DNA from 3 places in the Marinomonas mediterranea MMB-1 genome. Region 2 is predicted to be linked to each of the others. Evidence: predicted binding sites of a transcription regulator. Region 2 holds the regulator's gene; each other region holds the start of a gene.
What was found. The regulator FliA, encoded in region 2, starts transcription of late flagellar genes. The targets are predictions, from matches to a motif close to CTAAAGTTNNNNNNNNNNCNGCCGATA.
Positions count from the first base shown of each region.

Region 1: a site for FliA is predicted at 2,618-2,644, ahead of MARME_RS16875 (flagellin N-terminal helical domain-containing protein). Genes of this name have one in related genera too.
Region 3: a site for FliA is predicted at 1,178-1,204, ahead of fliD (flagellar filament capping protein FliD). Genes of this name have one in related genera too.

Region 1 covers NC_015276.1:3,681,434-3,685,265, forward strand. Annotated here, with positions in the region: gene fliD (flagellar filament capping protein FliD) at 1-1,106, opposite strand, end outside; gene MARME_RS16870 (flagellar protein FlaG) at 1,141-1,584, opposite strand; gene MARME_RS16875 (flagellin N-terminal helical domain-containing protein) at 1,645-2,505, opposite strand; gene MARME_RS16880 (flagellin N-terminal helical domain-containing protein) at 2,992-3,832, opposite strand, start outside.
Region 2 covers NC_015276.1:3,532,599-3,536,430, reverse strand. Annotated here, with positions in the region: gene flhF (flagellar biosynthesis protein FlhF) at 1-1,251, shown strand, start outside; gene MARME_RS16195 (RNA polymerase sigma factor FliA) at 1,352-2,089, shown strand; gene MARME_RS16190 (chemotaxis response regulator CheY) at 2,148-2,528, shown strand; gene MARME_RS16185 (protein phosphatase CheZ) at 2,542-3,330, shown strand; gene MARME_RS16180 (chemotaxis protein CheA) at 3,343-3,832, shown strand, end outside.
Region 3 covers NC_015276.1:1,886,382-1,890,213, forward strand. Annotated here, with positions in the region: gene etfB (electron transfer flavoprotein subunit beta) at 1-219, shown strand, start outside; gene MARME_RS08590 (hypothetical protein) at 424-660, shown strand; gene fliD (flagellar filament capping protein FliD) at 1,347-2,735, shown strand; gene MARME_RS08600 (hypothetical protein) at 2,738-3,106, shown strand; gene MARME_RS08605 (phosphoadenosine phosphosulfate reductase domain-containing protein) at 3,285-3,832, shown strand, end outside.

The DNA.
Region 1 (3,832 bases), 150 kb from region 2:
TAGCTATTTTCCATAGCGTCATCAAAGTCAGTACTATTGAGAGACAGCTTCCCATCATCATCCATTTCAATTCCGATATCAAAGATAGTCGAAAGATCTCCGGCATTTGTAAAAGTTGTCATCAAGTTTGAGTTGAGTTGCCCTTCTAACCCGCGAATAAGGCTACTGCCATTTAAAATATCACCAGCACTTGAATACTTGTCAAAAGTCGTAAACAACGCATTATAGGATTCAACGAAGCTTTCCAATGTCTCTTTTACAGATTCCGTATCAAAATCAATGACAGACTTGGCGGTCTCGGGGTTACCATCGGTTCCAGTCTCGGATTGCGCCAATGCCTTAATGGTTAAGCCCGAAACCGCGTTTTCAAATGTATTGGAAGAACTATTAATCGTAATACCGTCAACATTAATAATAGCATCTTGTGCCGCGTCTTCAGTGGCAATAGACAACCCCGCGGAACCAGCCCCTGTTGCTACGGATGAAACGCTGTCTAAGGTAGCGTCGGTATTTGTAACGACCAGGTCATTACCTGAGCCTGTAACATCAGAACCTAAGGTCAGATATACGTTACCGTTGCCATCGTCAACTAAGTTAGCTGAAACACCAAAGTTATCAGTTGAATCATTTATTTGCTCGCGGACCTCGGATAACGTCGCGCCAGCAGCAACAGATACCGTAAAAGTATCTGAACCAGCAGTGAAAGTTAAATCGCCTCCCGTTGCACTGACTACATCATCGGTAGAGGAAAATAGACCTGCCGAGCTAACACTTCGACTACCTTGAGCCAGCTGGCTAACAGATACATTGTAAGAGCCATTTGCAGCTTCTTTATCTGCTGTTACAGAAACAATATCACCAGATTCGGGCTGAGTGCTAGTTGCCGTCCGACCTGTAAAAAGATCTTCATCATTTAAAGATTCAACGGCTTTTTCGAAGGTCTCAAGAGCAGACTTTATAGCGCCATATGCAGATACTTCAGACTTATAATCGCTAATTTTAGACTCGTAGGCCTTTACTTTAGTGTCTTTCTGCACGCTAACCATGTTTTGGAGCAACGTTTGAAGATCTATTCCAGACCCTACTCCTAGTGATGATACTGACATTTTTATAGCTCCTTTGGCTAATTAATTAGCCAGATTACACTTCACTATTGACCAGACTGCCTTTTAAGTCGCTTACTTCTTCAAATATATCATCAATACGTTTGGAGATTTTCAAAAATTCTTCTGTTGGAATCTGACGTACAAGATCACCTGTTTCTCGATCAATAACCTTAACTACATTATCGCCGCCTTCTTCAGAAAGTTCAAAGGAAAGCGATACATTTAGCTGTCTCATTTTCAGGTTCACTTCGTCTGTCTGAGATTCCTCGAATGACAGAATTTCTTCACTCGTGGCATTGGACAATTCATTCTCGAAAGTATTCTTAGCATCTTTATCAGGTGTAATATCGACACTTTTCTTAATAACTTGAGCTTCTTTTTTTTGGACTTCTTGGAATTCACGAGCATTTGACTGAACATCAGTGCCGGTATGCAGTTGCGTTAATGACTGTTTTGATACATCGGAGCTAATAGACATAAGTGCCTCCCATAAAGCAAAAAGCTGGAGCAAAAGCTCCAGCTTTTAAGCATCGCTCAATTAGCCTAATAAAGAAAGGGCTGTTTGAGGACGTTGGTTTGCTTGAGCCAAAATAGTAGAACTTGCTTGCTGTAGAATTTGCGCACTAGTAAGTGTCGCAGTTTCTGTTGCAAAGTCTGCATCACGTACACGAGAACGTGCTGCAGATACATTTTCAGAGATATTACTCAAGTTATTGATAGTAGAGCTAAAGCGGTTTTGAACAGCACCTAGCTCAGCTCGTTTTGAATCAACCGCGGCAATCATATTGTCGACTTGAGTAATTACAGATTGAGCTAAAGATGCAGCACTGATAGAAATCGTTGATGCTACGTAACCAGCGCTGTTCAAGCCAGAAATCTGGAAACCAGCACCAGCAGCACCAAGCGTGTTAACCGAACTCAAACTAAATGAAATCGTTTGGTTTGCATCAGCACCTACCTGAAACTGACCGTCATATGTGCCATCAAGTAAGTTTTGGCCACCGAAAGTAGTGTCTGTTGCAACACGATTGATCTCTGTTGCAAGCTGAGTAATTTCTTCTTGAAGCGCAGAACGGTCTTCATCCGTATTCGAACCGTTCGCAGATTGAACTGCCAAAGTACGCATACGTTGAAGCATATTGGTCGTTTCATCTAGCGCACCTTCAGCAGTTTGTGCCAAAGAAATACCATCATTCGCATTACGAACTGCCTGATTCAAACCATTAACCTGAGAAGTCAAACGGTTTGAAATTTGTAGACCAGCCGCATCATCAGACGCACTGTTTATTCGCAACCCTGATGACAAACGCTGATACGCAGTATCAAGCGTGCTTCCAGTTTTAGTTAACTGGTTCTGCGCATTCAAAGATGACGTATTAGTATTAACGTATAAAGCCATGACAGCCTCCTATTTTTCGCCATTATAAGCCTACTAGCAAGTAGACTCGTGATGTGTATCTGAGGCGCCAACCTCTGATATATATACACAATTAAAAACCTCTTATATTAGGTAACGGCAATAATTAGAGTTGCTTTAGAAAAAAGATGATATTTTTTTTCCCATCATGGCAAAAAAAAGCCTACAAAAACGGCAAAAGCTTTCATATCAAGTACTTAGGAGACGCTTTTTTCTTATTTTTTTTTCGTGAATTATCATTAAATAGCTTCATCAGGGGCTTTTTTTAGTTGGCATAGAATGTGCTAAACAGTATATGTGAGGCGCCAACCTCACAAAAAAAAGCCAAGTGCCTTCAACACTTGGCTAACAATTACTTCTAGGAGAAAGAAGCAAAAACATTCGAATACGATCGCCAAACCTCTTGCCTCCCGTATTCGAGTTTTCTTCACATAAGCGGCCTGATCAGCCGCTTTATTTTTTTAAAGACTAGCCTCCCAACAATGAAATCGCTGTTTGCGGACGCTGATTTGCCTGAGCCAAAATCGTAGAACTCGCTTGCTGTAAGATCTGTGCACTTGTTAAAGTAGCCGTTTCAGTTGCAAAATCCGCATCTCTTACACGAGAACGCGCAGCTGATACGTTTTCCGAAATATTACTCAAGTTATTAATGGTAGAACTAAAACGGTTCTGAACTGCACCCAATTCAGCTCGTTTTGAGTCTACTGCCGCAATCATATTGTCTATTTGACTAATAACGGACTGAGCTAAAGATGCTGCCGAAATCGAAATTGTCGAAGCTAGGTAACCAGCACTATTCAAACCAGACATTTGGAAACCCGCGCCTGCAGCACCAAGAGTATTAACAGTACTTAAGCTAAACGAAATAGTTTGGTTTGCATCGGCGCCCACCTGAAACTGACCATCATAAGTTCCATCAAGAAGGTTTTGCCCACCAAAGGTGGTAGTCGTTGCAACTCGATCAATCTCAGTTGCCAACTGACCCATTTCTTGTTGCAAAGCAACTCGGTCTTCGTCCGTATTCGAACCGTTTGCAGACTGAACTGCTAGAGTACGCATACGCTGCAACATATTAGTTGTTTCATCTAGCGCTCCCTCTGCAGTTTGAGCCAGAGAGATGCCGTCGTTTGCATTTCGGACAGCCTGATTCAAGCCGTTTATTTGCGACGTTAAACGATTGGAGATCTGAAGGCCCGCCGCATCGTCTGCTGCGCTATTAATACGTAGACCAGAGGACAAACGCTGGAACGCTGTATCAAGCGTACTTCCAGTTTTAGTTAGCTGGTTCTGAGCATTCAAAGAAGAGGTA
Region 2 (3,832 bases):
AAAGTCCGTGATGCCGTGGGGCCTGATGCTGTTATATTGTCTAATCAGAGGTTGCCAAGCGGTGAAATCGAAATTACGACTGCATTGGATTATGACGGGTCGTTACCTTCTGGGCTGTCTTCTTCATCCCCAAGTGGTCGCGATTACCCTCTTTCATCAAATGACCCGAAAAGGGCCTATCAAGAGCGTTTAGCGCAAGCCCGCAACAGCCAGCCGCCAACTCAACGCCCATCGCCAGAACCAACTACTTTTTCAAATGACTCTTTTTCTGCTGCTCGGCGTGATGAGCCTTCTCAAATAGAGGAAGCACTTTCAATAAAAAATTCAGAGTCCCCCTCCCAACTAATAGAAATGGAAAGGGAATTAGAACGGCTCAAGTCTGAATTAAAAGAAACCAAAGAGCAGATAGAAGATAAAGCAGAGCATTCTGCGAAAAGTAATTATTCTGAGACTCCTGAACAGTATATTCAGGGCAGGTTGGTGAAATTAGGCCTGTCAGATATTGTAATAGAGAAAATTGTTGATCATTCTAATTTTCTCGGAAGAGAGGATGATTGGAAAAAAGCGCTGTCTCGATTGGCAGATTATTTACCTGTGGCGCGGCAAGATATGGCTCATATGAGTGGTTGCATCGCATTTATGGGGCCAACTGGCGTAGGTAAGACAACATCGATTGGTAAAATAGCCGCGCAACATGTATTGAAAAATGGTGCGGACAGTGTTGTGCTTGTTACAACTGATACTTATCGAATTGCGGCGCATGAGCAATTGAGAACATTTGGTCGAATATTAAATGTTCCCGTTGAAGTGGTTAATGAATACTCTGACCTCAATGAAGTGCTGGATAAATATTCAAATTACTCTCTTGTGTTAGTAGATACTGCAGGAATGAATCCTAGAGATAGAAATTTAGAGCGACAGCTAAAAATGATGCAGAAAGCTAGAGGTTATTTGAAAAAACTGCTGGTTTTACCTTGTACAAGTCAGCGGCAAGTATTAAAAACGGTAGTAGATGTTTACTCTCAGATTCAGTTAGACGGTTGTGTTCTTAGTAAAATTGACGAGTCTGCCTCTCTAGGTGAAGCAATTAGTGTTGTCATTGAAGAAGGCTTGCCGGTTATGTATGTAGCTGATGGGCAACGAATACCGGATGATATTGAACCTGCGCGCGCGCATAACTTAATTAGTCGCGCAGTGTATACGGCAGAGCAGTATGGTCAGTTGTATGGGTCACTAAAGTATGGGAGTTAGTAAAAATATGTTATTAGTGACAGCATATAATAATTGAATGTAGTACATTTAAGTTGCGCACTGGTAAATCAGTGTTGGGAAAAGGTGAAAACGCGGTTTTATGCAATCAAAGCACGGTTATAGTACCTATTCGAAAAAAGCAGCTCTTTCTATGGATGCCATTATTCAACAATATGGTTATCTGGTTAAAAAGATTGCTTACCACTTGCTAGCTCGACTGCCCAATCATGTGGACGTCGATGATTTGACGCAAGCAGGAATGATTGGTCTGATAGAAGCGTATAAACGTTTTGAGTCGACTAAGGGAGCTTCGTTCGAAACTTATGCAGGCATAAGAATTCGAGGCGCCATAATGGATGAAATGCGTAAAAGTGACTGGGCTCCAAGATCGGTAAGACGAAATGGAAGGGCGGTCACTGAGGCAATTAAAGAATTAGAAGGTAAGCTTGGACGAGACGTAACAGATAATGAAGTTTCTGAGCACATGGGAATTAGTGTTGATGAATATCATGAAATTATGCGTTCATCGATGTCGACACAGCTTTTTAGTTATGAAGAAATGCTTGAGAGCGAGCATGGAAGTAACGAAATTAATATAGAGTCGGATGATTCCCAGCCTTACGATGTTGTTGAAGAAGGAGGGTTTCAAAAGCAACTAGCGGTTGAAATAGATAAACTTCCTGAAAGAGAAAAGTTAGTTTTATCTCTTTATTATAACGAAGAACTAAATCTGAAAGAGATTGGTGCTGTACTAGGTGTTAGTGAGTCTAGGGTAAGTCAAATACATAGCCAAGCGGCTATGCGTTTGAGGGCTAGATTAACGGATTGGCGAGACTAATATTATATGAGTATTGAAATACTACCTTTGTGGTGTGGAGGTTGCATTGGATAAAAACATGAAAATCCTGATTGTTGATGACTTCTCAACGATGAGACGAATCATCAAAAATTTGCTTAGGGATTTGGGATTTACCAATACGGTTGAAGCGGATGACGGCACGACAGCGTTACCGATTCTTCAAACAGGAACCATCGACTTCCTTGTAACTGATTGGAATATGCCAGGTATGACCGGGATTGAGTTGCTTCGTGCTGTACGTGCGGACGACAAACTCAAGACGATCCCAGTGTTAATGGTTACCGCAGAAGCTAAGCGGGATCAAATCATTACCGCTGCGCAAGCTGGTGTAAATGGTTATGTAGTAAAACCATTTACAGCGGTTGCACTTAAAGAAAAAATCGAGAAGATTTTTGAGCGAATTGATTCTGCGAAATAATAGGGGCCTTTGAATGTCAGATTTTAAGGAATCTAAGCTTGGGGATTTCGAGACTACCGTAAAAGACGGTGCTATCGATTTACTTAATAAGCTTGAGGCCGGCGACTTTAGCGGTGCTATTAAAATCATCCAAGAACTGAGTGAAGCTCGCCATAAGAGTTTTTATCATGAAGTAGGTACGTTGACTCGTAGTTTGCATGATGCTATCCGGGACTTCCAAATAGAGTCCATGGAAGATGTGTTAGAAACTGCGGACGGTGATAACAATTCACGAATCACAGATGCATCTGATCGTTTGACTTATGTTACCGAAATGACCAGTTCTGCTGCGAATAAAACGATGGATATGGTCGACAGCAGTGTTCCGGTTGCAAGCGAGTTGAAATCTCAGGCCGAATCACTGCATAAAGATTGGAATCGTTTGATTCAACGCGACTTAACACCACAGGAATTCCGAGAGTTGTATAAGCGTATCGATGCTTTCTTGGGGTATACCAAAGACAGTGCGAACACCTTGCATGGCAATTTGAATACCATCCTACTAGAACAAGGATACCAAGATCTAACCGGGCAAGTAATCGCTCGTGTGAGTGAGTTGATTAGAGATGTAGAAGAGAAACTCGTTCACTTGGTGGCTGTCGCAGGACGCGTAGACAGCATCTCAGGGCTCGAGCACGAAATTGCCGAAAAGGAACATGATGATAATCGAGGTCATGGTCCGGCGGTCAATACTGAAAACAACCCAGAAGTACTGAATAGTCAAGACGAAGTAGACGACTTGCTATCAAGTCTTGGTTTCTAAGAGGAGCTGAGGATGAGTTTCGAGGTCGATGAAGAAATTCTACAGGATTTTTTGGTAGAAGCTGGTGAAATCCTGGAGCAGCTTTCCGAACAATTAGTAGATCTAGAACAAAACCCTGAAGACAACGCGTTGCTTAATGCGATCTTTAGAGGATTCCATACGGTTAAAGGTGGCGCAGGCTTCCTTCAATTAACTGCATTGGTTGATTGCTGTCACTATGCTGAGAACGTGTTTGATATATTGCGTAATGGTCAGCGAGTCGTTGATGCTGAGTTAATGGATGTGGTATTACAAGCGCTCGATTCTGTTAATGAAATGTTCGAAATGGTTCGTAGTGGACAAGAGCCAGAACCTGCAGACCCTGAACTCATCAATGCTTTGAGTCAGTATGCTAAGCCTCCTTCTGCTGAAGAGTTGGCGTCAGCCGATGAAGAAGACGAAGTAGAAGAGCCTGAGGAAGAGGAACCTGTTTCTAGTGGTTCCGTTGAGCAGCAAAAAGGCG
Region 3 (3,832 bases), 1.6 Mb from region 2:
GAAGTACAGGATGAACTTCGTGTTAACTGGAGTGAAGCACCCGCTAAACCTCGTCCAAAACGTTTGAAAGTCGTAAAGGCGAAAACCGCAGCAGAGCGTTTCAAGGCTGCGACGGCTAAAGCGCAAGGCGGTTCGGGTAAAGTGATGAGCGATGAAAGTGCGGAGGAAAAAGCACAAGCGATCTTTGATCTTCTAATAGAAGAAAAAGTAATTCGCTAGGGAAGGTGGCAACAAGTCCGCTGGCGTCAGTGTCTGGACAATTCTTAGTAAGTGATAACTCTTAATAAATGATACTTGTAGAACCGCCTGCTATTTATGCGGAGTAGCTTCTACCCTTACTGAACCGTTATTGTTTATACTAATGATTTATTGCACATACAGTGTGAATGCACAGTGCGAATATTCGATTAGAGAAATAAGATTATGATGATTGTTGATTTAGTCGACGAAGTTGACTTTAAAGAAATGCTAAAAAACAGTGGCGTGCCAATCACTGACGATATGTCGCTTGAGCAGGTACAGCTTGAGACGATCCAGTGGAAAGCGCAGTCTGAGGCGTTTTCCATCAAGTTAAATGCCTTAATCTCAGAGCTTAGCGACGACCAAATTACCGTGCTTCCCGATGTTCAGAATGTCATAGACTATCTCAAAACACATTAAGTTATTCTGTTATGTCTTTTATCTGAAGTTTGGTGCTTGAGTGTATTCAAGTATCAAATTTCGAATCCTTTTTTTACTTTTTTCAACATACTTTCTATTTCTTCACTCTATTTGAGGAAGGTATGAACAAGTCCACTGGCTTCAGCGTGTGGATAACGCTTCTTTATTCGAGGCAAGTGTCTGGAGACAAATGTCGCTGTCCAATATTGAGCATATTGGCAAGAAAGTTAACAAAGAATTAAAGAAAGCTTAGCCCTCGCTCGGCAACTGCTCCTGCGTTGCCCTAATGACCTACATCCATGTAGGCCTCCTTTGGGTCTTTCAGAGAAACAGCCTATCTTCGTTAAGAGTGATTGAAAGGTATTAACATTCCTGCTCACTCTCGCCTTAATAAGCTGTTTCTCTGATAAGACTGAAGCTCATAAGACTTATTCGTACCTTCCTTAATCTTTGTCGTCTCCGAATTTTAAGCAGAATGTCGTCTTTAATACGCCTTTATAGGTCTGCTTTTTCTCACCTATCGTTTCTTTTCGAAAAGCTGACAATAAAGTGTCAATAGTTTTTCAATACGCTTACAGAGTGCGGTCTTGAGCACTTTCCATGCTGGCCGATAATAATAGTATGGATTCATGCGTGTCATACGGGTGTGAATTGACAATCGAGTGTGGCCAGTAGGAGAGATTAATATGACAGTATCATCATTGGGCGTAGGTTCAGGTTTAGACCTACAAACCTTGTTAGAAAACATGGTCAGTGTTCAAAGAGATACTAAAGTGGACGCTTACGAAGACAGAATTAGCGACTATGAATCTCAAGTGTCTGCATACGGGGCGATCAAATCAGCCCTAGAGACGTTTCAAGATTCTGTAGAAACGTTGAATGATGAAGAGCTGTTTACTGGAAGAACGGCCACTACTACGCAGCCAGATTCTGGTGACATTGTTTCGGTGACCGCCGATGAAGATGCATCGAATGGTGCGTATAACATTTCTGTTTCTCAGCTTGCTCAGGGAAGCCGAAGTGTCTCTGCAGATGGACTGTTCTCTTCTAGTGATGATGTTGTATCGTCTACAGGTGGAGATTTGACTTTCACCGCAGGGGACGAAACCTTTACTGTGACAGTGGAAGCAGGGACGACACTTGCTGAATTGAGAGAGCAAATTAATGACGCGGATGAGAATTTTGGTGTATCGGCGAACCTTGTCGATGATGGCAACGGAAACGTTTTCTTAACGCTAAGTTCTGATGTGACCGGCGATGGTAATGATCTTGTCGTTACCAATACCGATGAGTCGTTAGACAGTGTTTCGTCTGTTGCGACAGGTACAGGGAGCGCGGGGTTGTCTATTGCGTCGGGAGAAGGGGCACAAGATGCCATTATCAATGTTGATGGTATTACTATCAATAGCGATACTAATTCGTTCGAAGACGCAGTGTCAGGTCTTACTATTAAGGCGCTGGCTGTCTCAGAGGAAGACTCTGATGGGGAGCTCGAAACCGCTACGTCAGTCATTGATTACGATACAGATTCAGTTCAGGAAACCTTAGAGAGTTTTGTATCATCTTACAACTCGTTAATGTCTACGTTCGATTCTTACACAGATACGGATGCTATTCTAAATGGCAGTAGCTTAGTGCGAGGCCTGGAAAGTCAATTAAATGCGGATTTGATGACGACGTTTTTGGATGCTGGTGACTTAACGTCAATCTTTGATATTGGAATTGAAATGGATGACGATGGTACGTTGTCACTCGACTCGACGGCTTTTAGTGAGGCGATGGAAGACAGCTATGACGATGTCGTCACCTTGTTCACTGGCGACGATGGGCTAGCGAACATCATGGACGAATACTTGGACAGTTATACGGGATCCAGTGGTTTAATGAAGGATTTAAGTGATGCGGCACAAGAGGCAGCAGACGACACAGAGGAAGATTTGGAAAATTTCGAATATCGAATGGATCAATACGAAGAGCAATTAACGGAAAAGTTTTCTAACTTAGATGTGCTGTTAGCAAGCCTAAATAATAGTGGTACTGCGTTGCTTGAAAGCTTAAGTTCATTGAGTTCGTAGTTTTGACTAGCCACCCTAATGTCGACGAAAAAAAGTTAGTAGGTAAAAAAATAGAGTTTGATTCAAACTCTATTGAACGGCTCAATGATGCGTTGCATACAATGATTGAGCAGAGCGACGTTAAATCAATACTTGAATTAGACCAATATATTAGACAGTTTGATTTTCGAGCATTGAGTACTGATCAGTTGAAAGCCAATCATTCGCTTCTGCTTCAGTTTGCCCAAAATATCCGAAGAGCGGAGTCTATTGTTGAATTAGAGCGTCAAAAAGTGAGCGCAGAGCTTTCGGATGCGAAACATAATCGTTCGAAGGTAAAGCACAATATTACGAAAATGAATCAGTATCATAAGGTCAGAGGCTTTGATTAATTTTTTGTGTTCTATGCTCACAAACTAAGGCGCCTTTTCTAAGCGCTCTTTCAAGGCAAAGCTCATACAATCGATTCGAATTTTCTTATTCAAATTAAGTCTTTAAATAACGCCTTAACGGATTTGTATTTGTAGATACAAACTTTTAGTATGCTCCCATTAAAGATGGAGTGTCATTATGATCGATATTGAAAAAGCAAACGCAGAATTAGAAGGTGCAACCCCTCAAGCAATTATTGAGTGGGCACTAGGACAGGCGAACAAGCCGATTGTTACGACAAACTTTGGCCCTCATGAAGCGGTTATCTTGCACATGGCGACTCAAGTTAATCCTAACATCCCAGTTATCTGGATTGATTCGGGCTACAACGTTCGTGATACGTATAAAGTAGCAGAAGAAATTATAGAAAAACTAAACCTGAACCTTGAAGTTTACACGCCAAAGGTGAGTGCAGCTCGACGCGACGCCGCTCTTGGAGGTATCCCAAGTGTTGACGACGAAGCGCATGCTGAGTTTACCGAACAATTTAAACTTGAGCCTTTCCGCCGTGCGATGGCAGATCAAGCGCCTGATATTTGGTTGACGGCGGTTCGCAGTGAGCAAACTGAATTCCGTAAAGACATGAGTGTTGTAGAAACAGGGCCTAATGGTGTTGTTAAAGTTGCGCCAGTCTTGCATTGGAAAGAAGCTGACATGATGACGTATCTAGAAGAAAATGGTCTGCC